Regions from separate parts of the Massilia sp. R2A-15 genome, predicted to be linked through region 1. Evidence: predicted binding sites of a transcription regulator. Region 1 holds the regulator's gene; each other region holds the start of a gene.
The links. Region 1 encodes sigma-54, which starts transcription at its own class of promoters, with help from an activator protein. Its sites were predicted from a motif close to TGGCANGNAANCTGCTTT; they were not measured.

Region 2: the regulator sigma-54 is predicted to act here: its motif matches at 2,412-2,429, upstream of Q4S45_RS22160 (TldD/PmbA family protein).
Region 3: the regulator sigma-54 is predicted to act here: its motif matches at 3,717-3,734, upstream of Q4S45_RS03780 (PEP-CTERM sorting domain-containing protein).
Region 4: the regulator sigma-54 is predicted to act here: its motif matches at 3,584-3,601, upstream of Q4S45_RS16470 (CmpA/NrtA family ABC transporter substrate-binding protein).

The regions. Positions count from the first base shown of each region.
Region 1 is NZ_CP131935.1:4,981,788-4,989,229, forward strand. It holds gene lptC (LPS export ABC transporter periplasmic protein LptC) at 1-400, shown strand, start outside; gene lptA (lipopolysaccharide transport periplasmic protein LptA) at 434-1,000, shown strand; gene lptB (LPS export ABC transporter ATP-binding protein) at 997-1,755, shown strand; gene Q4S45_RS22970 (RNA polymerase factor sigma-54) at 1,759-3,255, shown strand; gene hpf (ribosome hibernation-promoting factor, HPF/YfiA family) at 3,325-3,678, shown strand; gene Q4S45_RS22980 (enoyl-CoA hydratase/isomerase family protein) at 3,771-4,853, shown strand; gene rapZ (RNase adapter RapZ) at 4,850-5,713, opposite strand; gene Q4S45_RS22990 (Ivy family c-type lysozyme inhibitor) at 5,817-6,281, opposite strand; gene Q4S45_RS22995 (IS481 family transposase) at 6,454-7,442, shown strand, end outside.
Region 2 is NZ_CP131935.1:4,802,416-4,809,857, forward strand. It holds gene Q4S45_RS22150 (ABC transporter substrate-binding protein) at 36-1,334, opposite strand; gene Q4S45_RS22155 (class I SAM-dependent methyltransferase) at 1,441-2,232, opposite strand; gene Q4S45_RS22160 (TldD/PmbA family protein) at 2,547-4,184, shown strand; gene Q4S45_RS22165 (TldD/PmbA family protein) at 4,199-5,536, shown strand; gene Q4S45_RS22170 (TldD/PmbA family protein) at 5,547-7,184, shown strand; gene Q4S45_RS22175 (TldD/PmbA family protein) at 7,197-7,442, shown strand, end outside.
Region 3 is NZ_CP131935.1:836,296-843,737, forward strand. It holds gene Q4S45_RS03775 (Ig-like domain-containing protein) at 1-3,616, shown strand, start outside; gene Q4S45_RS03780 (PEP-CTERM sorting domain-containing protein) at 3,765-4,424, shown strand; gene phoB (phosphate regulon transcriptional regulator PhoB) at 4,700-5,425, shown strand; gene epsA (XrtB/PEP-CTERM-associated transcriptional regulator EpsA) at 5,437-6,231, shown strand; gene Q4S45_RS03795 (hypothetical protein) at 6,429-6,851, shown strand; gene Q4S45_RS03800 (NF038120 family PEP-CTERM protein) at 7,426-7,442, shown strand, end outside.
Region 4 is NZ_CP131935.1:3,598,958-3,606,399, reverse strand. It holds gene Q4S45_RS16495 (hypothetical protein) at 1-524, opposite strand, end outside; gene plsY (glycerol-3-phosphate 1-O-acyltransferase PlsY) at 834-1,463, shown strand; gene Q4S45_RS16485 (transposase) at 1,580-1,891, shown strand; gene Q4S45_RS16480 (IS3 family transposase) at 1,888-2,757, shown strand; gene Q4S45_RS16475 (DsbA family oxidoreductase) at 2,858-3,499, shown strand; gene Q4S45_RS16470 (CmpA/NrtA family ABC transporter substrate-binding protein) at 3,639-4,874, shown strand; gene ntrB (nitrate ABC transporter permease) at 4,885-5,775, shown strand; gene Q4S45_RS16460 (ABC transporter ATP-binding protein) at 5,777-6,583, shown strand; gene Q4S45_RS16455 (endonuclease/exonuclease/phosphatase family protein) at 6,732-7,442, opposite strand, start outside.

The DNA of each region.
Region 1 (7,442 bases):
CAAGCCGGGCTACATCATTTCCGGCGACAAGCTGACTCACCGTCCCAGCGACGACACCTTCGACATCGTCGCGCCGGTGGTGTTGAACATCGGCTCGGAGAAGCCGCCGATGACAATGCATGCGAAGACCGCGCATGTCGATCAGGATAAGAACCTGGTCGACCTGGCGGGCGATGTCGACATCCGCCGCCCGCAGCAGGGCGCAATGCAGGCGATGTCGCTCAAGACCGACGCCTTGACCGTGTTCCCGGACGAGGACCGGATGGAAACCGCGCAGCCATTCCAGCTCGTGATTGGCACGACAAACCTCGCCGGCGTGGGCATGAAGGCCAACAACGCCACCGGCCGGCTCGACGTGCACAACCGGGTTCAGCTCAATTTTCCGCCGCGCGCACGCTGACGCGGACCAGGCAAGAAGAAACAGGGAGCAAAGATGAAGAAGATTTTGTTGGCAATCGCGGTAGGCATGCTGGCCGGCGGCGCCGCCCTGGCCGAGCGCGCCGATTCGCTCAAGCCGATCAACGTGAAGGCCGATACCGGCACGGCCGACATGGTCAAGCAGGGCGGCACGTTCGAAGGCAACGTGGTGCTCACCCGCGGCACGGTGGTCATGAAGGGCGACAAGCTGAAACTCACCGAAGACCCGGAAGGCTACAATTTCGCCACGCTGACGGCGGCGCCGGGCGCGCTCGCGACGTTCCGCCAGAAGCGTGACGGCGGCGCCGACCTGTGGGTCGAGGGCGAGGCCGAACGCATCGACTACGACAACAAGACCGACATCATCAAGCTGTCCGGCCGCGCAAGGGTGACCAACCTGGAGGGCAGCCGCGTGACCGACCGCGCCGAAGGGCCTTTCCTTTCCTACGACAGTCGCAAGGAGCAGTTCGCGGCGATCAACACCCCTTCCGGCCAGAGCAAGGTTGGCGGCGGCCGCGTGGAGTTCACCTTCGACCATCCCAAGCGTCCGGCGCCCGCCACGCCTGCCCCAGGAAAGCAATGATGGAGACAAAATCCTGCGGTAACACCCTGATCGTGCGCGGCCTGCAAAAGAGCTACGGCAAGCGGCTGGTGGTGCGCGACGTTTCGCTGCAGGTCGAATGCGGCGAAGTGGTCGGCCTGCTCGGCCCGAACGGCGCCGGCAAGACCACCTCGTTCTACATGATCGTCGGCCTGGTGCCGTCGGACGCCGGCTCGATCGACATCTCCGGCGTCGACATCTCCAGCCTGCCGATCCACCGCCGCGCGGTGCTGGGCCTGTCCTACCTGCCGCAGGAAGCCTCGGTATTCCGCAAGCTGACGGTGGAGGACAACATCCGCGCCGTGCTGGAGCTGCAGAAGGTGGACGGCAAGGCGCTGACCAAGGACCAGATCAACGAGCGTCTCGATACGCTGCTGGCCGACCTGCAGATCGAGAAGCTGCGCGAGAACCAGGCGATGTCGCTGTCGGGCGGCGAGCGGCGCCGCGTCGAGATCGCGCGCGCGCTGGCCACCAATCCGCGCTTCGTGCTGCTCGACGAGCCGTTCGCCGGCGTCGATCCGATCGCCGTGATCGAGATCCAGCGCATCGTGCGCTTCCTAAAGGAGCGCGGCATCGGCGTGCTCATTACCGACCATAACGTGCGCGAGACGCTCGGCATCTGCGATCGCGCGTATATTATCAACCAGGGTGCGGTGCTCGCTTCGGGCCGTCCTGACGATATCATCGCGGACGAATCGGTGCGGCGCGTGTACCTGGGCGAACATTTCCGGATGTAAGCCATGAAACAGTCACTGCAACTACGGACTTCCCAACACCTCGCGCTCACGCCGCAGCTGCAGCAGTCGATCCGTCTGCTGCAGTTGTCCACGCTCGAGCTGCACCAGGAACTGACCCAGCTGCTGTCCGATAATCCGCTGCTCGAACGGCTCGACGACCCGCTCGACAACTCGGTGCGCCTGCTGGCCGATGGCGCAATCGGCGCTCCCGCCACGCCGGGCGAGGCCGCGCCGGCCCCGGGCGCGCAGGACGCGCCGCCAGGCGAGGGCAGCGGCGACGCGCCCGCCGCCGGTGAAGGCGAGGGCGGCGGCGAGGGAGAATCCCCGGAGGCGGCCGGCGGCGACAGCGAGGACTGGGGCGAGGCGGGCCGCAACAAGACGCCCGACGACGAGGATTCGCGCCCGCAGATCGAAGCGTCGGCCACCACCTTGCGCGACCATTTGATGGAGCAGATGCGCCTGGCGATGCTCGACACGCGCGACCGCGCGCTGGTCGAACTGATGATCGACGCGCTCGACGACAACGGCTACCTGACCGAAACGCTCGAAGAGATCCTCGAGCGCCTGCCGCCCGAGCTCGAGATCGACATCGACGAACTCAAGACCGCGCTGTCGCTGCTGCAAAGCTTCGACCCGGTCGGCGTGGGCGCCCGCAACGCGTCCGAATGCCTGGCGCTGCAGATCCGCCGCATGCCCCACGTGCCGCTGGTGACGCGGCGCATGGCGCTCGACATCGTCTGCAAGCACCTCGCGTGGTTCGCCCAGCGCGACTTCAACAAGCTGAAAAAAGCCCTCGACTGCGACGACGAGGACCTGCGCGAGGCGCAGGCCGTGATTCGCCAGTGCAATCCGCATCCGGGCGCCGCGTTCGGCTCCGGCGCCTCCGACTACGTGGTGCCGGACGTGATCGTGCGGCGCTCGAAGAACGGCTGGACCGTGTCGCTGAACCAGGATGTGATGCCGCGCCTTCGCGTCAACAGCATGTACGCCAACCTGCTCAAGAACGGCAAGGGCGAGGGCCAGCTGGGCGCCCAGCTGCAGGAGGCGAAGTGGCTGATCAAGAATATGCGCCAGCGCTTCGACACGATCTTGCGCGTGGCCGAGGCGATTGTTGAGCGGCAACGGAACTTTTTCTCGCACGGCGCGGTTGCCATGCGTCCACTTGTGCTGCGCGAAATTGCTGATACACTGGGACTACACGAGAGTACGATATCTCGTGTGACAACCCAGAAATACATGCTTACACCGCATGGTATGTTTGAGTTGAAATACTTTTTTGGGAGCCACGTCGCCACCGAAGCAGGAGGGGAAGCATCCTCCACGGCGATACGGGCACTCATCGTGCAACTCACAGGAGCCGAAGACCCTAAAAACCCTTTATCAGACAGTAAGATCGCAGACATGCTGGGGGAACAGGGGATGGTCATTGCACGACGCACGGTGGCCAAATACCGTGAAGCGCTCAAGATCCCGCCCGTCGCCCTCCGCAAAAGTTTGTAGATCGACCTCACACTGTCCCTCTGCGCTTATGACGCACGAACAGCTAGCGACATCATCAAAGGAGTGTGTATGAATCTCACAATCAGTGGACATCATCTCGAAGTGACCCCAGCCATCCGTGAATACGTACAGAACAAACTGGAGCGAGTGAAGCGCCATTTCGATCAAGTGATCGATATCGCCGTGATCCTCACCGTCGATAATCTGACTGAAAAAGAAAAACGGCAAAAAGCCGAAATCAACCTAAGGCTGCCGGGTAAAACCGTGAACGTCGCCAGCCTGTCGTCCGACCTGTACGCGGCCATCGACGCCCTGATCGACAAGCTCGATCGCCAGGTCATGAAATACAAATCCCAAGTGCAGGAGCACAACCACCAGGCCATCAAGCACTTGCAGGAGCCTGAGCTCCCCGCCGCCGCATAAGGCAGGCATCACCTGAAAGCGAGGGCGCCGTCGGCGCCCTTTTCATTTGCGCGGTCGGATAAAATACGCTTTTTCCGTCTTCGACAGCCACCATGACCGACTTCGTCAAAACCCGCATCGCCAACCGCACCGGCATCATCACCCTGGACCGTCCGCGCACGCTCAACTCGCTGTCGCTGGAGATGATCCGCGCGCTGTCCGACGTGCTGCTGGCATGGCGCGACGATCCCGCGGTGGACGCCGTGGTCCTGCGCAGCAGCACCGACAAGGCGCTGTGCGCCGGCGGCGACATCCGCTACTTCCACGACGTCGGCACCCTGCCGACCACCGGCGGCAGCGCCTCGCTGGAAGACTTCTTCACCGAAGAGTACACGCTCAACCACCTGATCCACTTCTACCCAAAGCTGTACGTGGCGTTGATGGACGGCGTGGTGATGGGCGGCGGCCTTGGCATCTCCGAAGCGGGCCCGGACACCGGCCTGCGCGTGGTTACCGATGGCACCAAGCTGGCTATGCCCGAGGTGAACATCGGCCTGTTCCCGGATGTCGGCGGCAGCTACTTTCTGGCGCGCGCGCCGGGCAAGCTTGGCCTTTACCTCGGCCTGACGGGCCTGACGGTGCGCGCCGCCGATGCGCTGTACGCGGGCCTGGCCGACACCTTCGTGCCGCAGGCCCAGATGCCCGCGCTGGCCCAACTGATCGAAGATACGCCGGGCAGCGAACTGCGCGCGGCGATCACGCAATTTGCCGCGCCGTTCTCGGCCGGCCCGAGCGTGCTCGAAGCGGAGCGCGCGTCGATCGACCACCATTTCGGCGAGTCGACCGTCGAAGCGATCATGGCGTCGCTGGAGAAGGACGAAGGCGTGTTCGCGCAGAAGGCGCTGGCCGCAATGAAGAAGCGCTCGCCGCTGCTGATGCGCGTGACGATCGAGCTGCTGCGCCGCGGCGCCGCCATGAGCCTGGCCGATTGCCTGCGCCTCGAGCGCATCCTGGTGCGGCGCAATTTCGAGCACGGCGAAGTACTCGAAGGGATTCGCGCGCTGGTGATCGACAAGGACAACGAGCCGAAATGGAATCCGCCGACGCTGGCGGAGGTGACCGACGAGATGGTCGCGCAGTTCTTCAACTCGCCGTGGCCGGAGCGGGCGCACCCGCTGCGCGACCTGGGGAATTAAGACTGTTCGCGGTGGCGCAGCACGACGCGCTCGGTGGGGCTGAAGTAGGCGGCGAGCCGTTCGGCCATGTACACCGAGCGGTGCTGGCCGCCGGTGCAGCCGAGGGCCACGGTCAGGTAGCTGCGGTTATCGGTCTTGAATGAGGGCAGCCACTTCTCGATGAAGGCGCGAATGTCCTCCAGCAGGTCGGCCGCGCTGGGCTGGGCGTCGAGGAAGGCGATCACCGGCGCGTCCATGCCGGTGAGCGGGCGGAGCGTGATGTCGTAGTAGGGATTGGGCAGCGCGCGCACGTCGAACACGAAGTCCGCGTCGAGCGGCACGCCGAGCTTGAAGGCGAACGATTCGAAGAACAGCGTCAGCGGCGCGCGTTCGATCTCCACCAGTTCCTTGATCCAGGCGCGCAGCTTGTTGGCCGAGAGCTCCGATGTGTCGATCACGTGGCCCAGCTGCTCGATCGCCGACAGGCGCTCGCGCTCTTCCAGGATGCATTCGATCAACGTACGGCGCGCGGCCGGATTGGCGTGCGGGCGCAGCTCGTGCGACAGCGGATGGCTGCGGCGCGTTTCGGAAAAGCGCGCCACCAGCGAATGCGTGTTCGCGGTCAGGAACATCACCTTCACGTCGTGGCCCTGGTCCTTGAGCATGCGCACGTTGGCGGGCAGGTCCACCAGCGACTCGGCGCTGCGCGCATCGACCGCGACGGCCAGGCTTTCGGTGCCTTCGTTATGCAAGGTGTCGACCAGCTGGGGCAGCAGGGCGGGCGGCAGATTGTCGACGCAGTAGTAGCCGCCGTCTTCGAGGACGTTGAGGGCCACGGACTTGCCGGAGCCGGAGATGCCAGTGATAAGTACGATGCGCATGTATCGATGATACCGCAAGCTGCGCTTTGGGGTCAGGTCCGCGGGAACGACGGGGACGCCTAGTCGCCGTCTTTCAGTCATCGGCGCCTGCGTGATCCCTGTTTCAGTCGCCGTGCCGAGACCGAAATTCTTGCTGGATTTCCGATGGAAGAACTGAGTAGTCGTCGCCGTTTCCGTACCAACGCAATGAGGTCCGATTTTCCGCGCGGGTGAAAAAGCCCGCCCACAATCGCAGCTTCTCCATGTCCACTACCACCATAGCGTGTTCCGATGGACAGTCGTGGGGCTTGCACTTGTTAATTACCAAGAAATTTCCCATCTGGGTGACGGGAGTCTCCACATGGTAGCCATCCAGCAGCTTGCGTTCGTTGGCGGGCACGACGCTGTTGAAGATCTTGTTGATGGGTGCAGCCGCCAGGATGCTCACGCGCTTTTTGTTCACCGTAGTGGTCGGGTATTTCCCGACCCATGAGGATAAGGATTCTGCGTTCCAGCCGGCTGGATCATTGGCGAAGCAGGCGCCGGCCGAAGCGAACATCAGGACTGACAGGGCGAGGAATCGTCTCATGGCCATTTCTCACTGGTGGATCGTATGAAGACAGACTTGTCGTCAAAACTACGTCCGCGACAAAAACGGGGTCAGGTCCGTGTTTTGTAGGGAGACATGGGTAACACTTTGTCGGGGGACATAGGTAACACTTTTATCATCATCGTACTTTCCAATAAATGTGGAGCGTACGATGCCTTGGATGGAGTGTTCTCAGATGTCCTCACGGCTTGAATTTGTGCGGTTGGCCCAAGCTCACGACGCCAATATCTCAGCGCTTTGTACGGCGTTCGGCATAAGCAGGAAGACTGGCTACAAATGGCTGCAGCGCCATGAATTAGGCGGCGTCGATGGTTTGGCAAACCGTTCACGCCGTCCTTCCAACTCGCCAGGGCGAAGCAGCAGAGATGTTGAAGCGACGATCGTCGACCTGCATCGTGCGTATCCTTGCTGGGGGGCGCGTAAACTGAAGGCGCTTCTGCCAGACGGGTTTCCCGACCTTCACCACTCCACGATTGATTCCATCCTTCGGCGCAATGGCTGCGAGTTGGTCCCTTTGACCAACCCTGGCAAGCTTGCGTTGAGCAGGTTTGAACACGAAGCGCCGAACCTGCTTTGGCAAATGGACTTCAAAGGTCATTTCCCGCTCACTGACGCTGCTGCCAGACGCTGTCACCCGTTGACCGTTCTCGACGACCATTCGCGCTTTAATATCTGCCTGATCGCCTGTTCCGCAGAGTCTGGCGAGCAGGTACAGACTGCCTTGATCCAGGCATTCAGGAAGTATGGCTTACCTCAGCGGATCACCTGCGATAACGGTCCGCCGTGGGGAACTGCCGGACGCGGGACTGTGTCGGCCCTGGAGGCGTGGATGATACGACTCGGTGTTCGCGTCGGCCACAGCACGCCATACCATCCGCAAACGCAAGGCAAGGACGAGCGGTTTCACCGCACCTTAAAGCGCGAATTGTTGGAGCGCTACGGGTTCAACTCGATTGAGCTTTGCCAAGCCAGTTTTGATCGCTGGCGCGACGAGTACAACCTTATTCGGCCCCACCAAGCCTTAGGGCAATGTCCCCCCGTTTCCCGGTATTCGGTCAGCGGCCGCGCCTATCCGGAGTCATTGCCCACGATTGAGTACGAACCCGAAGACGAGGTGCGCATGGTGCGGCGCACCGGCCG
Region 2 (7,442 bases), 180 kb from region 1:
TGACCCCCATCTTTCGTTCGACGTCAGCGTGACTCCTACCTGGAGTGCTTCTTCGCCTCGTCGCGGATCGACGCGTCCAGCCGGTGCGCCGCCTGCTGCGGCGTGACCTTCCCGACCAGCACCTCCTGGATCAGCGGATGCAGCATGTCGATCGTATTCGCCGGCAGCATCGAGTAGTACGGGCTGCCCGTGACCGGCGCGGCGGCCGCGGCGTCGAGATACGCGACGATTTGCGGGTCGCCCGAAGGCACGCCCGGCGCCGCCTGGAACGGCGCGATGTTCTGGCGCTTGGCCTGCTGGATCGCGAAGCCCGGCCCGGTGATGAACTCGAGGAAGCGCGTCGCGGCTTCCTTCTTCGGCGTCTCGCACACCGCAAATCCCGTTTCGCTGCCGATGACCGGCACCGCCGCATGGCCAGCGTCATTCCACGGCGGCAGGAACACGCCCGTCTGGAAGCCTTTGCCATGCATTAGCAGCCCGGCCGCCCACGTGCCATGGAACGCCATCGCGGTCTTGCCGTTGACGAAAGCGGCGATGCCTTCGCCATGGCTGGACCGCATGAAATTGGGCTGCGCATAGCCGCGCTGCGGGATTGTCCGGATCTTGCGGAAGATGTCGGCGCCGGCCGGCGTGTCCAGGTTGAGCGTGCCGTCGGCGATGCGCGCCTTCCAGTCCGGCGTGCGCGCGGCCACATTGTTGGCGAAGCCGAAGCTGAAGGCCGCGTTGCCGATGATGTTGGGGAAGCCGCCGTTCCAGTAGATCGGCGTGAATCCGGCCTTCTTCAGACGCGCGCAGACAGCGAGGAATTCGGCGAAATTGGTCGGCAGCTTCGTGATGCCGGCCTTCGCGAACATGTCCTTGTTGTAGTACATGAGGGTGGCGGCAACCCCGCCGGAGATGCCGAAGCGCTTGCCGTCCTGCGTGATCCAGTCCGCCTTCAGGCTGGGCCGCATGCGGCGCCACGCCTCGGTGTGGCCGACGTCGGTCAGCACGCCATGCTCGGCCAGCGCCGCCGAATACGGGTTCGGATTGACCGACATCAGGTCCGGCAGCTTGTGCGAGGCGACCTTCGGCCTGATGTTCTCTTCGACCGAGTTCCCGGTCATGAACTGCACGTCCACCCGCACGTCGGGGTTCTGACGCATGAACTGCGCGGCCACCTCCTGCATCTGGTCCTGCCAGTCGGGCGCCCAGATCAAAGCGGTGATGGTGACCGGCGCGGGCGCCGCCGGCGCCGCGGCGGGCCGCTCCTCGTGATGGCAGCCGCCTAATGCCAGCAGGCCGGCCACAGCCAGCCACCTGCGGGCGCCCTTGATGAATCCTGCCTTGACCACAAAAAAATCCTTGTTGCGTGCACTTCAAAAAACTAGCTTGCCAGAATACCTGACACGAACCGGGCGGCGTTGTTACACGCCAGCCGCTCCGGTCCGGCGCCGCAGCTTAAGGCTTGACGAACTTGAGGGTCATCCGGTCGCTTTCGCCGATCGCGATGTAGTCGGCGCGCTTGTCGTCCTTGTTGGCCAGTGTCGGCGGCAGCGCCCACACGCCTTTCGGATGATTCGCGTTGTCTTTCGGGTTCGCGTTGATGTCGGACTTCGCCACCAGCTTGAAGCCGGCCGCTTCGACCGTCTTGATCACCCACGCCTCGTGCAGGTAGCCGGTGCTGGCCGTGGCGTCCTGCGTCATCGATGCAGGCAGGCGGTGGTCCACCACGCCGAACACGCCGCCCGGTTTCAGCACCGTGTAGACGTTTTTCAGCGCTTCCTGCAGCTTGTCGTCGCCCAGCTCGACCCAGTTGTGCATGTTGCGGAAGGTGAGCACCATGTCGACGCTGTTGGCCGGCGCGATCGCATACTTCACCGGCGGCTCGAAGATCCCGATGCGCACCTTGTCGTACACCGGGTTCGAATTGACCTTCTTCATGAACATCATGCCGTACCTGTTCTGCGGCTTGACCTCGTCGCCGGCTCCGATCAGCACACCATGGTCGCGCAGGTACGGCGCCAGGATCTCGGTGTACCAACCGCCTTCGGGCGTCAGCTCCACCACCGTCATGGTCGGCTTGATGCCGAAGAACGACAGGGTCTCGTACGGATGGCGCGCGCCGTCGCGGGCCACGTTGGCCGGCAGGCGGGTGCTGCTTGCGATCGCGGTCTTGAGCGCGTCGTCGGCTGCCTGCGCGCCGCCGCACAGGCCCGCGGCCAGCATGGCGGCGAGGATCAATCGTTTCATGGTGTCTCCAGTGTTGTTGTTGGAAGTGGCCAGATCATCAACCAAGCCGCGGCCGCGGTCAAGCGCAGTCTCCGCCGCCCGAACATATATGTATGGCCGCCGTCCGCCGCGGACAGCCCCGGACACCGCCGGACACATTCGGCGGACACCCGCCGATTCAAAATCAATCACTTAGTCAATGGCACAACAATTGCCTATTCAAATTGTTTCGTAACTGTTATGGTTCCCCGAGTTTTTTCGCTGGACCCGATTCAGGTTGTGCCGACAGCTGCCAGAGAGCCGCTGCCCCCGTCATCGATTTGTCAGGAGATACCATGGAACGACGTACTTTTCTCAACCTCAGCGGCCTGGCCATGGGCAGCTTGCTGGTGCCGGTCTTCGGCAACGCCGTGGCGGCCGAAGAACTGCTCACCCCCCTTGCGGAAAAATACAAGAAGACCCTCGCCGACATCGCGCTCAACGCCGCCACGAAGGCAGGTGCCAGCTACTGCGACGTGCGCGTCGGCCGCTACCTGAATCAGTTCATCACTACGCGCGACCTGAACGTCGAAAACGTCGTCAACACCGAATCGGCCGGCGTCGGCGTGCGCGTGCTGTGCAACGGCGCCTACGGCTTTGCCGCCACCTCCGACATGTCGCCCGACAGCGTCGCCGGCGCCGCGCGCCAGGCCGTCGCCATCGCGAAGGCCAACGCCAAACTGCAAGCGGAGCCGGTGCAGCTCGCGCCGGTCAAGGGCGTCGGCGAAGTCGCCTGGGCCACCCCGTTCAAGAAGGACTGGCGCGCGGTGCCGATCAAGGAAAAGGCCGACCTCCTGATCGCAGCGAACAAGGCCGGCATGGACGGCGGCGCCAGCTTCATGCGCTCGGTGATGTTCCAGGTGAACCAGCAGAAGTACTTCGCCTCCACCGACGGCTCCTACATCGATCAGGACATCCATCGCATCTGGGTACCGCTGACCGCCACCGCCGTCGACAAGTCCACCAACAAGTTCCGCTCGCGCCAGGGCCTGTCCTCGCCGGTCGGCATGGGCTACGAATACCTGGACGCGCGCGCCGCCGACAAGGTGCGGGCCGCGGGCGGCGTCGCCACCCTGTACAAAGGCTCCTACGACCTGATCGAGGACGCGCGCGCCGCTGGCCGCCAGGCCAAGGAGAAGCTGACCGCCAAGTCGGTCGCGCCGGGTAAATACGACCTGGTGCTCTCGCCCGAGCACCTGTGGCTGACGATCCACGAGTCGGTCGGCCACCCGACCGAACTCGATCGCGTGCTGGGTTACGAGGCCAACTACGCCGGCACCAGCTTCGCCACGCTGGACAAGTGGCAGTCGAAGAAATTCAAGTACGGCTCCGACATGGTCAACATCATCGCCGACAAGACCATCCCCGGTTCGCTCGGCGCGGTCGGCTACGACGACGAAGGCGTCAAGTGCAAGCACTGGGACATCATCAAGGACGGCGTGCTGGTGAACTACCAGGCCACGCGCGACCAGGCCCACATCATCGGCGAGAAGGAATCGCACGGCTGCTCGTACGCCGATTCGTGGAGCAGCGTGCAGTTCCAGCGCATGCCCAATATCTCGCTCGCGGCGGGAACGAAGAAGCTCACGCCGGATCAAATGATCAAGGACGTCAAGAAGGGCATCTACATCGTCGGCGACGGCTCGTTCTCGATCGACCAGCAGCGCTACAACTTCCAGTTCGGCGGCCAGCTGTTCTTCGAAATCGTCAACGGCAAGATCGGCGCCCAGCTCGAGGACGTGGCCTACCAGTCGAACACCCAGGAATTCTGGAACGCCTGCAGCGCCATTTGCGACGACAGCGACTGGCGCATGGGCGGCTCCTTCTTCGACGGCAAAGGACAGCCTGGCCAGGTGAGCACCGTGTCGCACGGCGCCAGCACGGCGCGCTTCAACGGCATCAACGTGATCAACACCGCTCGCAAGATCGGCTAACCCGGGGACCGCACATGAAGATTCTGACCCAGGACGAAACCCGCCGCATCACCGACCGCGTGATGGCCTTCACCAAGGCCGACGAATGCACCGTCACCATCAACGGCAACCGCACCGGCAATATCCGCTACGCTCGCAACAACGTCTCCACCGCAGGCCTGGTCGAGAACACCCAGCTGTCGGTGTCGGTCGCCTACGGTAAAAAGCAGGGCACCGCGACCATCAACGAATTCGACGACAAGTCGCTCGAAAAAGTCGTGCGGCGCGCCGAGGACCTGGCGCGCCTGGCGCCGGAGAACCCCGAGTTCATGCCGGCCGTGGCAAAGCAGGCCTTCAAGCCCAGCGCCACTTTCAACGCCAAGACCGCCGCCATCGATCCCGAGTTCCGCGCCCAGGCCGCGGCCTACAGCATCGAGGCGAGCCGCAAGAACAAGCTGGTGTGCGCCGGCTTCTTCACCGACACCACCTCGTTCGAGACCATCGCCAATTCTAATGGCGTGTTCGGCCACCAGCAGGCGACCTCGCTCGACTTCACCTGCACCGTGCGCACCGAAGACGGCCGCGGCTCCGGCTGGGTCAAGCGCTCGGCTGGCGATGTCGCGCTGTTCGACGCCCGCGAAGCATCGGACGTGGCCATCGAAAAGGCCCTGCGTTCGGTCGATGCCAGGGCGCTCGAGCCGGGCCGCTACACGGTCATCCTCGAGCCGGCCGCCACGTCCGACCTGATCGGTTTCATGCTGTCCGGCTTCGACGCGCGCCAGGCCGACGAAGGCCGCAGCTTCCTGTCCAAGAAGGGCGGCGGCAACCGCCTCGGCGAAAAGCTGTTCGACCAGCAGGTCAACATCTGGGCCGACCCGTGGGACAAGGACGTGCCGGTGCTCCCTTGGGATAACAACACCATGCTGCCGCGCGAACGCATGGCGATGATCAAGGACGGCCGCGTCGCCTCGCTCGACTACTCGCCGTACTGGGCGAAGAAAATGGGCAAGCGCCCGGTCGGCTCGCCCGGCAACATGATCATGGCCGGCACCAGCAAGTCCACCGCGGATCTGATCGCCAACACCAAGAAGGGTGTGCTGGTGACGCGCACCTGGTATATCCGCCTGGTCGATCCGCAGTCGGTGCTTCTCACCGGCCTCACGCGCGACGGCACCTTCTACATCGAGAACGGCAAGATCAAGCACCCGATCAAGAACTTCCGCTTCAACGAAAGCCCGGTCACGATGCTCAACAACATCGAGGAGATCGGCAAGCCGCAGATCATCGCCGGCGACGAAGTGCAGTATTCGATGCTGATCCCGCCGATGAAAGTGCGCGACTTTAATTTCACGTCCCTGTCGGACGCTGTGTAACGGAGAGTTTGTGGAACGACGTACCTTCCTCAGGATCGGCGGCGGCGCCGCCGGCGCCATGCTGGTGCCGGTGTTCGGCAACGCCATCGCCGCAGAAGAACTGCTCAACCCCGTCGCGCTGCCGTTCAAGAAGGCGCTGGCCGACGCCGGCCTGAACGCCGCCACCAAGGCCGGCGCCAGCTACTGCGACGTGCGCATCGGGCGCTACCTGAACCAGTTCATCACCACGCGCGACCTGAACGTCGAAAATGTCGTCAACACCGAGTCTTACGGTGTCGGCGTGCGCGTCATCGCCAACGGCGCCTACGGCTTCGCCTCGACCAACGACGTGTCGCCGGACGGCGTGGCGGGCGCCGCGCGCCAGGCGGTGGCCATCGCCCGCGCCAACGCGAAGCTGCAAACGGAACCGCTGCAGATGGCGCCGGTGAAGGGCGTGGGAGAAGTCAGCTGGGCCACGCCGATGACGCGCGACTGGCGCACGGTCCCGGTCAAGGACAAGGCCGACATGCTGGTCGCCGCCAGCAAGGCCGGCCTGGACGCGGGCGCCACCTTCATGACGGCCAACCTGTTCCAGGTCAACCAGCAGAAGTACTTCGCCTCCACCGACGGCTCCTACATCGACCAGGACATCCATCGCCTGTGGGCGCCGGTCACCGCCACCGCGGTCGACAAGGCCAACAACCGCTTCCGCACCTGCAACAGCATGGCCGCGCCAGTCGGCATGGGCTTCGAATATTTCGACGCGCGCGCCGCCGACAAGGTGCGGGCCGCCGGCGGCGTCGCCACGCTGTACACCCGCTCGACCGACCTGGCCGAGGATGCGCGTGCGGCGGGCCGCGGCGCGAAGATGAAGCTCACCGCCAAATCGGTCGAACCGGGCAAGTACGACCTCGTGCTCAGTCCCGAACACCTGTTCCTGACCATCCACGAATCGGTCGGCCATCCGACGGAGCTCGATCGCGTGCTTGGTTACGAGGCCAACTACGCCGGCACCAGTTTCGCCACGCTGGACAAGTGGCAGACGAAGAAATTCAAGTTCGGCTCCGATCGCGTCAACTTCATCGCCGACAAGACCACGCCGGGATCGCTCGGCGCCGTCGCGTTTGACGACGAGGGCGTCAGGTGCAAGCGCTGGGACATCATCAGGGACGGCGTGCTGGTCAACTACCAGGCCACGCGCGACCAGGCCCACGTGATCGGCGAGAAGGAATCGCACGGCTGCTCGTACGCCGATTCGTGGAACAGCGTGCAGTTCCAGCGCATGCCCAACGTCTCGCTGGCCGCCGGCAAGGACAAGCTCACGCCCGATGAAATGATCGCCGACGTCAAGAAGGGTATCTACATCCTCGGCCGCGGCTCCTACTCGATCGACCAGCAGCGCTACAACTTCCAGTTCGGCGGCCAGCTGTATTTCGAGATCAAAAACGGCAAGATCGTCGGCCCTCTGGAGGACGTCGCCTACCAGTCGAACACCCAGGAATTCTGGAACGCCTGCAGCGCCATCTGCGACCAGCGCGACTGGCGCATGGGCGGTTCCTTCTTCGACGGCAAAGGCCAGCCTAGCCAGGTCAGCGCGGTGTCGCATGGCTCCGCCACCACCCGCTTCAACGGCATCAACGTGATCAACACCGCTCGCAAGATCGGCTAAGGAGACTGCAGGATGAAACAGATGAACCACGACGAAGCAAAGCGAATCTGCGACCGCGTGCTGGGTTTTTCCAGGGCCGACGAATGCCGCGTCTCCATCGCCGGCAGCCGCAAGGGAAATATCCGCTACGCGCAGAACAGCGTCAGCACCGCCGGCCTGACCGAGAACACCCAGCTGACCGTTAGCGTCGCCTTCGGCAAGCGCCAGGGCACCACGTCGATCAACGAATTCGACGACAAGTCGCTCGAGCGCGCGGTG
Region 3 (7,442 bases), 880 kb from region 1:
CGAAGCGGTCAACCTCGGCACCGGCAACATCACGCTCACCGACGGCGCCGGCGACACGCGCATCATCGCGGTGACCGACGCCAGCCAGGTCAGCCTGAGCGGGCAGGTGCTGACGATCAATCCGACCGACGACCTGAAGCTGAGCGCCACCTACCACCTGACGCTGCCGGCCGGCGCCGTGGTCGACCTGGCCGGCAATGCCTTCGCCGGCAACGCCGCCAATCCGATCGATTTCGCCACCTCCTTGAAGTTCACCGGCATCTACGACATCCAGGGCGCCGGCCACACTTCGTCCATGGTGGGCCAGACGGTCCACACCGGCGGCGTAGTCACGGCCATCGACACCACCGGCAACAAGGGCTTCTGGATCCAGGACGCCGCCGGCGACGGCAACACCGCCACCTCCGACGCGATCTTCGTCTCGTCGACCCTGACCACCATCAAGGTCGGCGACCTGCTCGACCTGCAGGGCGTGGTCGAGGAGAGCACCAACGTCGGCAGCAACACCAACAATCTGACCGTCACGCAGCTCAATGCGGTCCAGAACCTGAGCATCGTCAGCCACAACAACGTGATCGCGCCGACCATCATCGGCGCGGGCGGGCGCGCGGTGCCCGGCGAAGTGGTCGACAGCGACCATTTCCGCGTGTTCAATCCGGACCACGACGCCATCGATTTCTACGAATCGGTGGAAGGCATGCTGCTGCAGGTCAAGAACGTCCAGGTGGTCAGCAACTCCGTGGCCGGCGCGACCTTCGTCGTCACCGACGGCGCCAGCGGCGCCAACGACCGCGGCGGCCTGACCAACTCGCTGGGCGACGTCAATCCGGAGCGCTTCCAGATCTACGCCGACACCGGCGTGACGACCGGCATCACCGGCGCCTACACTACCGGCGACACGCTGGGCGACGTCACCGGCGTGATGAGCTACTACAACGGCAACTACGAGCTGCTGCCGACCGCGCTGCCGGCCGGAGCCGTGCACCATGCGGCTTCGCGCGAGACGACCGGCCTCTCCGGCGACGCCACCCATCTGTCGGTCGCCTCGTACAACCTGGGCGCCCTGAGCGTGAACGACTCCCAGGCCAAGTACGACGCCCTGGCCCACGACATCGTCGCCAACCTGGCCAGGCCCGACCTGCTGGGGCTGGAAGGCGTGCAGGACAGCAACGGCAACCTCGCCGGCGAACTGGGCGCCGACCTCACGATTGGCAAGCTGATCGACGCCATCGTCGCTGCCGGCGGCCCGCGCTACCAGTTCGCCCAGGTCAATCCGTCCGACGAAAACACCAGCGGCGGCACGCTCAACACCAATGTGCGCAGCGTGGTGCTGTACAACGCCGACCGGGTGCAATACGTCGAAGAGTCGGCGCGCCTGCTCGACGACACCCATTCCGCCGATGGCACGGCGTTCGCCAACGCGGTGCACCCGCTGGCGGCCGACTTCGTCTTCCGCGGCGAAACCGTCACCTATGTCGGCGTGGACATGGCCGGCCGCAGCCCCGGCGACGAGATGTTCGGCAAGAACCAGCCGGCCACCGTCGCCGGCGAGGCCCTGCGCGCCGACCAGATCGGCTCGGTGCAGGACTACGTCGCCGAACTGCAGGCGGCGCATCCGGGCAGCCACATCGTGGTGGGCGGCAATTTCAACGCCTACCAGTTCGACACGGCGATGACGGCGCTGGCCACCGGCGCCGGCCTGGTCAACCTGACCGACAAGCTGGGCGATGCGACCGACCGCTATACCGCCGCCACCAACGGCAACAACAGCCAGCTCGACCATCTGCTGGTGTCGGGCGACCTGGCCGGCCAGGCCCAGTTCGACATCGTCCACTTCAACACCAACCAGGCCGCCAACACCACCCAGGCCGACCGCGATCCGGTGCTGGGAACGTTTTACATCAACAGCGCACCGGTGGCTGCGGACGACAGCTTCAATCTCAATGAAGACACGACGCTGACGATCAACGCCCTGCAAGGCGTGCTGGCCAACGACCACGACGTCAACCAGGACACCCTGTCGGTCAACGTGGTCACCGGCGTTGCCCACGGCAGCCTGGCGTGGAACAGCGACGGCTCCTTCAGCTACACGCCGGACGCCAACTACAACGGCGCCGACAGTTTCAGCTACCTGGTCGACGATGGCCATGGCTTCAGCTCGGGCGCGACCGTGCAACTGACGGTCGATGCCGTCAACGATGCCCCGGTCCTGACGGCCGACGCGCCGGACACGGTGCTGGTCGAGGCGGGCATGAACGGCGACGGCATCGATGTGGCCACGGTGCAGCTGCACATGAGCGATATCGACAGCGCCACGCTGGTGCTCGGCAGCGACGGCTGGATCGACCAAGGCGACGGCCTGTACACCCAGGATGGCCAGTACGGCTGGGCCACGCTGGACATCAACACCAACACCGTCACCTACCGGCTCGACAATGGCATGGCCGATTCGCTCGGCGCCGCCGACCACGTGCAGGAGCAGTTCACGGTCACCGTGAGCGACGGCGACGCCACGGCCAGCGTGCCGGTCACCTTCGACATCCAGGGCGCCAACGACAATCCGTTCGGCAAAGCGGACAAGGCCGTCGCGATGGAAGACTCGAGCGTGCTGATCAACGTACTGGCCAATGACGGCGACGCCGAGGGCGACGCGCTCGACATCGTGCTGGTCGGCGCCAAGTCCGCCCTGGGCGCCTCGCTGACCTTGGAAAACGGCCAGGTGCGCTACAGCGCCGATGCCGACCGCTTCGACCTGATGGCCTCCAACACCAAACTGGTCGACACGTTCACCTACCGCATCAGCGACGGCCATGGCGGCTTGTCCGGCCCGATCTCGGCGCAAGTGACGGTGCAGGAAGCGGGCGACAACATCAGCGTGATGGGCACCGCCGGCAACGACACCTACCGCGTCGTGCTCGGCAAGGACACCACCTACGATGGCGGCAAGGGCAACGACAAGATCATCGGCGCGGCCGGCGCCGACGTCCTGATCGGCGGCGAAGGCAACGACACCATCGATGGCGGCGCCGGCAACGACGTCATCACCGGCAACGACGGCATCGACTCCCTGGCTGGCGGCGACGGCAACGACTCGCTCGACGGCGGCGCCGGCAACGACAGCCTGAACGGCGGAAATGGCGATGACTTCGTGGACGGCGGCATCGGCGACGACCTGGTGCAGGGCGGCGCGGGTGCCGATCGCCTGGTGGGCAACGCCGGCAACGACGCCATGTTGGGCGGTAAAGGCGACGACGTGCTCGACGGCGGCAGCGGCAACGACCTGTTCGTGTTCAGCCTCGGCAGCGGACACGACACGATCCTCGGCTTCAAGCCGGGCGAAGACACGATCCTGACCGGCTTCGGCGAAACGGGCGCCCTGGGCAATCCGTCCACCTGGGCCACGACGATCCGCAACGCACCGCTGGCGGCGACGGCCGCGCCATGGAGCTTCGTCGACGTCGACGCCGACGGCAACGGCACGGCCGACGCGGTGGCGATCAGCGGTGGCAACCTGGGCAGCGACACCGTCGTGCTGGACGGCTGGTCGATCGCCACCCTGGTCGGCCAGAACTACCTGGACGCGCAACACCAGGCCATCGGCGGCTGGTTACACTAAGAGAGGGCAGGGGCGGGGCGCGTCGGAAAACTTTACACTCGCCCCGCCTTTCATCCTCTGCGTCAAGATAAGTTGCTGTTGTTAAACAATATTTTATTTCGGGCATGATTGTTGCATTGTTCCAATCAAGCCTACTACTGGAATCGACATGAACCTTAAACTTCTCCTCGCCTCGATCGCCCTGTGCGCCAGCGCCGCCACCCAGGCCGGCATCGTCGAAGGCATCGACGTCACCGGCATCACCGGGACCGTCGAGCAATTCAACGGCCTGCCGGTCACGGCAAGCACTTACGACTTCGGCAACGGCATGGTCTACACCAGCCTGACGGGCGATCCAGCCCAGATCAACTTCGACGGCTTTTATGTTCTGGGCGCGCTGGCTGGGGCAAATGGCGGTTTCGAAGGCAGCAAGTATTTTGCTACCGGCGCCGGCCCGACCACGTTCGCGTTCAGTTTTGCCGGCGGCGTCAAGCGCTTCGGCTTCCACGGCACCGAGGCACTGAGCGAAGACGGCTCCCCGGCGGCGGACGGCATCATCGATGTGACGTTCTACGACATGAACAACGCGGTGATCGACACCGTGCACGCCAACTCCCTCGGCATGTGGTCCTGGGACGACTTCTACGGCTACGAAACCGATGCCGGCGCGATTGGCCGGGTCGAGTTCTCGGGCACGGGCGGCATGGTGCTCGACAATGTCGCGTTCGACAGCGCCGCAGCCGCCGTGCCGGAACCGGGCAGCTTGGCGCTGCTGGGCCTGGGCCTGGCCGGTTTCGCCGTCGCGCGCCGCAAGACAGCACGCAAGTAAGGCATCGGCAGGGGAGGGCAACGCCTCATGGACACATGTGCCGCAAACGACACATGTGTCTTTTTTTTGCCTTTTGCAAATTCGACCGCTGCGGCGCGAAACGGCGCGCGGCACCAATAGCGGCGGGCATTTCCCCCTGTTAATTCGCCGGTGACGTGCATCGCCAAACAAAAATCGTATTGTCAAAGCCGGGCCTTCTCGTGCATAGTGGAATTGTTTGTTGTTCAATAGACATAATATTGCTACAAAAGCCACACTTTGCCTGGAATTGAACCATGTCAGCACACGTCCTCGTCGTCGAAGCCGAGCCAGCGATCCAGCAATTGATCGGGTTGAACCTGACGCGCGCCGGCCACCGGGTCAGTTGCGTGCCGGACGCCGAATCGGCGCTGGCCGCGCTCGGCCAGGCGCTGCCGGACATGGTGCTGCTCGAATGGGACTTGCCCGGCCAGAGCGGCATCGCGCTGATCCGGCGCCTGCGCGCCCATCCGCAGGCGCGCGACCTGCCGATCATCATGGTGGCCGCGCGCAACGGCGAGCATGACAAGATCCTGGCCCTCGAATCGGGCGCCGACGACTACATCACCAAGCCGTTTTCCCCGCGCGAAATGATCGCCCGCATCCACGCCTTGCTGCGCCGGCGCGTGCCGCACGCGGCCGCCGACACCGTGCAGATGGCCGGCCTGCGGCTCGACCCCAGTACGCACCGGGTCACCGCCGGCGCGCGCCAGCTCGAACTGGGCCGCATCGAATTTCGCCTGCTGAACTTCCTGATGCATCATCCGGAGCGGGTGCACAGCCGCGCCCAGCTGCTCGACAGCGTCTGGGGCAACCACGTGTTCCTCGACGAGCGCACCGTCGACGCCCACGTCGGCCGCCTGCGCAGCGCCTTGCAACCGAGCGGGCACCAGGACCATATCGAAACCGTGCGCGGCAGCGGCTACCGCTTCGTCGCGTGGGACGCGCGCCTGAAGATGGGCTGGCCGGGCGCCGCGGCATGATCGCGTAAGCATTGGAACCGGTCATCCTCAGCAAGCTCGAGCAGGAATACCTGCTGCGGGTGATCGAGTCGGCCCACCAGGTGCGCGATGCGCGCCAGTTTTTCCTCTGGACCCAGGGCCAGCTGCAGGCGCTGCTGCCGCATCAGCTGATGCTGTGCATGCAGTTCGACCCGGCCGGCGCGCTGCTGCGGCTCGAGCCGATGCACGCCGGCCTGCTGGACGATGCGGCGATGCGGCGCCTGTGCGATCCCTCGGACGGCTTGGCGGCGCGCCTGGCGCGCCATTGCCGCGACAGCGACCGGCTGCCGGCCATGACAGGGGGAGGGCGGCGCGCCGGCGACGCCATGCTCGAGCAATTTCGCCGCGAGTTGCAGCAGGCGGCCGGTCTCGACCATATGGTGGTGCACGGCAGCGGCGCGCTGGCCGGCGGCGCCACCCTGTTCGTGCTGTGCGGCTGGGGCGAGCAGCCGGCCGCGCGCCACGCCTATTTCCTCGCGCTGCTCCTGCCTTACCTGCACATGGCGCTGCTGCGGCTGTCGGCGGGCGGGCGGCCCGCACTGGCGGCGCAGGAGGGGCTGGCGCGTCCGCTCAGCGCGCGTGAAACGGAGATCCTGCGCTGGGTCCGCGAAGGGAAGAGCAATTTCGAAGTCGGCTGCATCCTGGGCATCAGCGCACTGACCGTGAAAAACCACCTGCAGCGCATCTACCGCACCCTGGGCGTCTCCAACCGCACCCACGCTCTGGCGCGCTGCCTGGCGCTGCGCCTGCTCGAAGCGCCGGGGCCCGCCCTCGGTTCGCCGCAGTAAGGACGGATGCCGCTTCCGATTACACGGCATCGATTTATTTTGGCTGGGTAATTTAACCGTATGTTGAACGACAATCGCCGTGCAATCATGCTGCGTTGGCGGACGATCCTCGTCGCCGCCTGGCCGTTTCGACAGCGGGGCGGCACGGCGGCGCGAATGCGCTTGACGCCGGCTTAGGGTGGCGCGATCATATATCAATGCGACAACTTCTCCTGATCCTCTTCCTCGGCTGCTCCGCCTGTACTGTGGCGGGGCCGGTTCCCCCCGCGGCGCCAGCCGTCACCGCCACCGCCGCGCCTGCCAAAGGCGAGGACGCCGCGACGCTGCTGATCCGCCTGCGCGGCATGGTCGGCTCCGCCAGCTGCACCGAGTCCTCGCAATGCCGGACGGTCGCGGTGGGCGCGCGCGCCTGCGGCGGCCCGGAAGGCTATCTGCCGTACTCGACAACAGTGACCGCCAGCGCGCCCCTGCAGGAACTGGCGCGGCGCCATGCCGAGCGCCGCAAGGCCGACGTCGCCGCCTCCGGGATGCTGTCCACCTGCGAGGTCATTCCCGATCGTGGCGCCCTGTGCGTCGCAGGCACCTGCCAGCTGCGCACCATGGCCAACGACCCTAGCTGATCCCTCACTGCCCGGCATGCGGCTCTTGGCCGGGTAGTTTCCGTCGTTCGATCGGTTCCTGCGGCCGCTCGCATTCGCCGTCCTCCCGCCGCGCCTCAGCGCTTTTCGCGCTGAGCTCCTCCCTTGTCATTTAAACCAAAAGTCAACTTTTCTTCTCGACAATAACGTCGCTGTCGAGGCGGCTTCCCGTATGCAATAAGCATGTGTGCCAATCTATGCGGCAATGCAACATTGCGCAAGCATGCGCATTGTTAAGAAAACATGACTTCCGGTCAAAAATTTGTCGGGAAATCTTACAGTCCAGCGGGGAAACATTGGTGATTCGCAACAACTCTTTGATTCCGCTGGATATTTTTTCCAGGCACAAATAATGCTTGTTCACAATCGCTGAGTTCGCTCGTCAACATGTCCGACGGCTTTTACTTGCACAACAAGCAGCAAGGTCCGGGTCACAAATCCGGGCGACCTATTTATCGAAAAGTTAACTAAAACTGGGGAAGACGTGGCTAATATTTCAAAAAAACCAAACCGCAGCACAGGGAATTTTCTTAAATCCATCGTTGCCGCCGGCGCATTGAGCGCCTGCGCCTT
Region 4 (7,442 bases), 1.4 Mb from region 1:
ATCAGGTCGCTGGCTTTTACTTCTCGCGCGATATGAAGGCTGTCGCTTTCATTGTAGACAGTCAACATCCTGTCATCCTTGCCCAAGGGTTTCTGCGACAACACCTTCAAACTTTGACCATTGCTGCCCCCCAGGCGAAACGGATTTGCTCCGTCGGGCATCGCGACGATCTTGAAGTGGTCACCCACATAGTCGCCGCTGGCGCTGGTCTCTGGTTTTGTGTCGAAGATACACTTGTCTCCTTTGAGTGTATTCATTCCCCCGGCCACGGCGCGGCAGTACGGTGCTGGCGCCGGCCCTGCCAGCTTGCATTCGGGATCCATCTTGCCATTTACCGCGTCGCATTGATCTCGTGTGTATCTGGCGACCGCGGGATCGACTTCGCATTTGCCGGCGTTGTGGAGGTAACCCGACGCGCACCGCGGGGCACTCAGGTCGTATTGCTCGGCCTTTGCGGGCGTTGCAAGGAGCACCAGGACCAGGCTCAATGGGATGAAGACGATCATTTTCGAACGCGCGTGCATGGCTGCTCCTGGTGAGGGGAATCGATGGGCCTTCGGCTTGCGGCGACGGGCAAAATGTGTCAAAAATGCCAATCTCCATTTTGCGCCATGACTTTTATGTCAGGTAACTTATTGTGCGGTCGTTAGCGACGGAATGTCGCCTCGATCTCAACTGTCATAGGGAGAGCTTGTGCGCGATGGGCGAGAATGGGATTGTTGTAAATATGGAACGCCGGCCTTCGCCGCGGCCGATTTCGCGGGGCTGCGAGGATGGTGTATATTCACGAGCCCGGCACCTGAGGCCGGGACCGATAACAATAGAGAGAAACAATGAACACCCTGATTTTTGTGATTGCCGCCTACCTGATCGGCTCGATTTCGTTCGCGGTGGTGATGAGCCGCGTGTTCGGCCTGTCCGATCCGCGCACCTACGGCTCGAAAAATCCCGGCGCCACCAACGTGCTGCGCAGCGGAAACAAGAAGGCCGCGATCGCTACCCTGATCGGCGACGCGCTCAAGGGCTGGTTCGCGGTGTGGCTGGCGCAGCTGCTGGCCGACCGCTATGAGGTGAGCGAAGCGGGCATCGCCATGGTCGCGCTGGCGGTGTTCATCGGCCACCTGTGGCCGGTGTTCTTCCGCTTCGTCGGCGGCAAGGGCGTGGCGACGGCGCTGGGCGTGCTGTTCGGCCTCAATCCGTGGCTGGGCGTGGCGACGTTGGTGACCTGGCTGGTGATCGCGTACGCGTTCCGCTATTCCTCGCTGGCGGCGCTGATCGCCGCGCTGTTCGCGCCGTTCTACTATGGCCTGCTGTTCGGCGTGGACGAGAAGCTGTTTGCGGTGGTCGTCATGAGCGCGATGCTGATGTGGCGCCATAGCAAGAACATTTCGAACCTGATCGCCGGCAAGGAAAGCAAGATCGGCGGCAGCAAAACGGCTGCGGCGACGCCGAAGAAGAAGTGAAAATGGGGTCAGGTCCGCAGGACCAGACCCCGGTGCTGCCGAAAGCCGGGGACTGGTCCTGCGGACCTGAGATGTACCGAGTTTGGTGGACATCCAAATAGGGGACAATACGTTCCATGGATACCAAACTCGTAAAATCATCTGAAAACCAGGTCTTTAGCCCGGAGTTCAAGCTCCAAGCGGTTGAACGTCTGAAGCAATGCGATAACGCCGCGGCGCTGGCGCGAGAGCTCGGCGTGCGTCGAAATCAGCTTTATAAATGGGCGAAGCGGGTCGACTTGGTCGGCCCGGACTTGGCGTTTCGACCGCCTGGGCGCCCGCCAGCTGGCGAGGAAGACGAGCTGACTCGGCTTCGCAAGGAGAATCTTCGCCTGGCACTGGAGCTCGAAATTCTAAAAAAAGCCGAGGCGTACTTCATGCGCCGATAGCGCTGAGGTACGCCTTCATTCGCGAGCATGCCGAGATGTATCCGGTCGGGCTGATGTGCCGCTTACTTGGCGTAAGCCGAAGCGGCTACCATGCCTCGCGCTGTCGCCCTATGAGCCCGCGCGATAGCGCGGACATCGCCTTGATTGCGAGGCTTCACGAGATCGACGCGGAACACCGGCGCGCTGCAGGCGTCATCAAGATGTGGCGGGTGCTACGCGCGGAAAAAAATCCATGCGGGCGAAATCGAGTGGCACGTCTACGACGTTGCGCCGGCATTCAGACGCTTCGAACCCAACGACTGCAAAGCAAACCAGCACCGCAACAAAAAGAACCGCCAGCCCCGAATCTGGTGAACCGGAAATTCAAGGTCGCCGTTCCAAACCGCGTGTGGGTGGGCGACATGACGCAAATCACCACGCGGACGGGGATAAGCCATCTGTCGATATTCCTGGATTTGTCCACGCACGCTGTCATTGGCTGGGCGATGGGAACGAGCCAGACCGCCGCCCTGGCCGTGCAGACGATCGAAGCGGCCATGGAGCGATATCGCCCGCCGCCAGGGCTCGTTTGCCACACGGATCAGGGATCGCCTTACGGCTCGAAGAAGTTTCGCGACTACCTCGAGTCGAAGGGCGCAATTGCGAGCATGAGCCGCAAAGGGAACTGTCACGATAACGCGGTTGCGGAGAGCTTCTTCTCGAACCTGAAGAACGAGTTGACGCATCACTTCGTGTATGAAGATCACGCTGCCGCGGTTGCCGCCGTCAAAGATCATATTGAGGTGTACTACAATACAATCCGACTTCATCAATCGCTCGGCTACAAAACGCCGGCGCAGGTCCAGGCGCAGCACATGTGTTGCTAATTAACCTGTCCACCAAACCGGTGCATCTCAGACCTGTCCCCATCTTGAATTTCCTCGTTCCGCTCCCATATACGCCCCTTATCTACTGAAGGGATGGATCATGAGCAAGGAAATGAGGATTGATTTTGTGTCGGACGTGTCGTGCCCCTGGTGCGTCATCGGCCTCAAGGCGCTCGAGCAGGCGCTGGACAATGTCGGCGACGTGGTCGACGCGCAAATCCATTTCCAGCCCTTCGAGCTCAATCCGAACATGGCGCCGGAAGGCCAGGACATCGGCGAGCACCTGGCCCAGAAATACGGCGCCAGCCCCGAGCAGCGCGCCCAGACCAGCGAAATGATCCGCGCCCGCGGCGAGCAGCTCGGCTTCGAGTTTGGCTCGCGCGACCGCATCTACAACACCTTCGACGCGCACCGCCTGCTGCACTGGGCCGAGGCGCAGGGCAAGCAGCGCGACCTGAAGATGGCGCTGTTCTCGGCCTACTTCACCGCAGGCGAGAACCCCGGTTCGCACGAGGTGCTGGTACGCCTGGCCGAACAGGTCGGCCTCGACCCGGTCGAAGCGTCGCGCATCCTGGCGACCGATACCTTCGCCGACGAAGTGCGCGAGGCCGAGCAGTTCTTCCAGCGCGCCGGCATCAATTCGGTCCCGGCCATCATCATCAACCAGAAGCACCTGATCTCCGGTGGCCAGCCGCCCGAAGTGTTCGAGCGCGCACTGCGCGACATCGCCGCCCAGTCCTGAGCGTAGCGAGCGCGCTTTTGGTGCGCCGCACAACATCGGTGCCTGAAAAGCGCGCCATTGCCTGACATTCCCTCGTTGCAAAGCTGGCACGCCAATTGCTGATGCATTGGTAACACCAGCCGATGACAACGAGGGAACGATGACCAACAACACCAATACCAGCCGCATCCGCCGCACCATCCTCAAGGCGGGGGGCGCCACGCTCACTGGCCTGGCCAGCGGCGGCGTCTGGGCAGCCGGCTCGGACAAGCCCGAAAAAGAAGAAGTGAAGATCGGCTTCATTCCGCTGACCGATTGCGCGTCGGTGGTGATGGCATCGGTGCTCGGCTTCGACAAGAAGTACGGCATCCGGATCGTCCCCAGCAAGGAGTCTTCCTGGGCCAGCGTGCGCGACAAGCTGGTCAACGGCGAGCTCGACGCGGCCCACGTGCTGTACGGCCTGGTGTACGGCGTCCAGATGGGCATCGGCGGCCCGAAGAAGGACATGGCCGTGCTGATGAACCTGAACCAGAACGGACAGGCCATCACGCTGGCGAAAAAGGTGGCCGACAAGGGCGGCGTGGACGGCCCGTCGCTGGCCAGGCTGATGCAGGCCGACAAGCGCGAATATTCTTTTGCCCAGACCTTCCCGACCGGCACCCACGCGATGTGGCTGTACTACTGGCTGGCGACCTACGGCATCAACCCGATGAAGGACGCCAAGGTGATCACCGTGCCGCCGCCGCAGATGGTGGCCAATATGCGGGTCGGGAACATGGACGGCTTCTGCGTGGGCGAGCCGTGGAACCACCGCGCCATCGTCGATTCCGTCGGCGTCACCGCGGCCACCACCCAGGACATCTGGCGCGATCATCCCGAAAAGACGCTGGGCACCACGGCCGACTGGGTCAAGGCGCATCCGAACACGGCGCGCGCGCTGGTCGCCGCAATCCTCGACGCCAGCAAGTGGATCGACGCCTCGCTGTCGAACAAGACCAAGATGGCCGAGACCATCGCCGACAAGTCGTACGTGAACACGTCGGTCGACGTGATCAACCAGCGCATCCTCGGGCGCTACCAGAACGGCATGGGCAAGACCTGGGACGACCCGAACCACATGAAGTTCTACAACGACGGCGCGGTCAACTTCCCCTACCTGTCGGACGGGATGTGGTTCATGACCCAGCACAAGCGCTGGGGACTGCTCAAGGGCGAGCCGGACTATCTGGCCACCGCCACCGCGGTCAACCAGGTCGCGCTGTACAAGGAGGCGGCCGCGCTGGCCAAGGTGAGCGTGCCGAAGTCGCCGATGCGCAGCGCGAAGCTGATCGACGGCCTAGTCTGGGACGGCAAGAACCCCAAGGCCTACGCCGACTCATTCAAGATCAAGGCCTGAGGAGAATCGCATGAGCGCAGTACTCGAATCGGTTGCGGCCCCGTTAGTGGCCGCTGCGACTGGCAAGCCGCGGCGCAGCCAGCGCCTGGCGAACCAGGGTGTGCGCATCGGCGGGCGTCCGCGCAGCCGCGCCTTCTTGCTGGCGGTGCTGCCGCCTGTGCTGGGGCTCGCATTGCTGGTGCTGGTGTGGCAGATCATCTCGGTGAAGAACAGCACCTTCCCGTCGCCGGCAGTGACGTGGGCGGAGGCGGTAAAGCTGTTCTCCGACCCGTTCTACAGCAGGGGCCCGAACGACCAGGGCATCGGCTGGAACATCATCGCCTCGCTCAAGCGCGTGGCGATCGGCTTCGGCCTGGCCGCCGCTGTGGGCATCCCGCTTGGCTTCATGGTGGGGCGCTTCAGGTTTTTGGCGGGGATGTTCAATCCTATCGTCAGCCTGCTCAAGCCAGTGTCGCCGCTGGCCTGGCTGCCAATCGGCCTGCTGGTGTTCAAGGCGGCGCATCCGGCGGCGATCTGGGCTATCTTCATTTGCTCGATCTGGCCGATGATCATCAACACCGCGGCCGGCGTGCAGCGCGTGCCGCAGGACTACCTGAACGTGGCGCGTGTGCTGAACCTGTCGGAGTGGAAGGTGTTCACCAAAATCCTGCTGCCATCGGTGCTGCCGCACATGCTGACCGGGGTGCGCCTGGCGATCGGCACCGCGTGGCTGGTGATCGTCGCGGCCGAGATGCTGACGGGCGGCGTGGGCATCGGCTTTTGGGTCTGGGACGAGTGGAACAACCTGAACGTCCCGCACATCATCATCGCGATTGTCGTCATCGGCGTGGTCGGGCTGGTGCTGGAGCAGGCGCTGGTGGCGCTGGCGAAGTCGTTCACTTACGAAGAAGCGAAGGCCTGACATGAGAGCGCAAAAATTCATCGAGGTGCAGCACGCGGAGATGCGCTTCGAAACGAAGCAGGGCAGCTTCCACGCGCTGGCCGACATCAATCTGACGGTGGAGCAGGGCGAGTTCGTCACGCTGATCGGGCACTCGGGCTGCGGCAAGAGCACCTTGCTGAACCTGATCGCGGGATTGACCACCGCCACCGAGGGCGCCCTGATTTGCAACGGCCGCGAGATCGCCGGCCCGTCGCCGGAACGTGGCGTGGTATTCCAGAACCATTCGCTGCTGCCGTGGCTGACCTGCTTCGAGAACGTGTACCTGGCGGTGGAGCGGGTGTTCGGGGCGAAGGAGTCCACGTCGCAGCTGCGCGCGCGCACGCTCGACGCGCTGGCGCTGGTCGGCCTGGTGGCGGCGGCGAGCAAGCGGCCGAACGAGATCTCGGGCGGGATGAAGCAGCGTGTGGGGATCGCGCGGGCGCTGTCGATGGAGCCGAAGGTGCTGCTGATGGACGAGCCGTTCGGCGCGCTCGATGCGCTCACGCGCGCGCACCTGCAGGACGAGCTGCTGCGCATCGTCGCGCAGACCGGATCGACGGTTGTGATGGTGACGCACGACGTGGATGAGGCGGTGCTGCTGTCGGACCGCATCGTGATGATGACGAACGGGCCGGGGGCGACCATCGGCGACATCGTGAAGGTGCGCCTGGCCCGGCCGCGCGACCGGGTGGCGCTGGCGCATGACCCGCTGTACATCGAGTATCGGACGCGGGTGCTGGAGTTCTTGTATCACCGGCAGGCGAGGCCGGTGAGGCAAGCGGCGTAGCGGCTTTGGCCTGCGGCGGCGACAAAGGCGGGGTCAGGTCCGGCGGACCTGACCCCATTTTTTAGGCCGCGGCTGCAATCAAAATGGGGACTCGGCGTCCCCGTCGCTCCGGCGGACCTGACCCCAGACTTTGGGCCGCGGCTCGGAATCAGGTGAGATCGAGCACGATCGGCTGGTGGTCCGACGCCGCCGTCTCCGACATCACTTCCATCGACGTGACGCGCGGCGCCAGGTCGTCGGTGACAAAAAAGTAGTCGTAGGTGTCGGGCTTCTCGGGCCAGTCGAAGCCGTGCAGGCCGGCCGTCGGCGCGTGCTTGGCATTCGGGTGCGTGGCGCTCCACGCATCGATCAGCGGCAGCGAGGCGCCTTCGCCCGGCGCCAGCATGTCCTGGTATTCGGGCGAGCCGGGCGTCATGTTGAAGTCGCCGCAGAAGATCGCCGACCCGGGCCGGAAGCCCAGCTGGAACGGCGCATCGAGGGTCGGGTCGGGCTGGAAGATCTTCGCGCGTTCGCACGCTTCCCAGTGCAGGTACTTGAGTTGGCGTACCTGCGCGGCGCGCTGCAGCTGCGAATAGTATTCGAGGTGGGTGGTCAGCACGCGCAATTTGCCGGCGGGTGCGTCGAGCACCGTTTCGATCAGGCCGCGCGGCATGCCGGCCGGGCTGGACGGATCGGGCGGCCAAGGCAGCAGGTGGCGGTGCACCTGGGTCATGCGGTACTTGGACAGCAGCAGGTTGCCGAACTGGCGCGGCAGGTTGTTCTGGTAAAGCTCACTGGTGGGCTCGATGACCGAGTGGTAGCCGCCGAAGGCGCCGGCCAGTTGGCGGAACTGGTTGGCGCTGGCGCTGCCGGCAAGCTC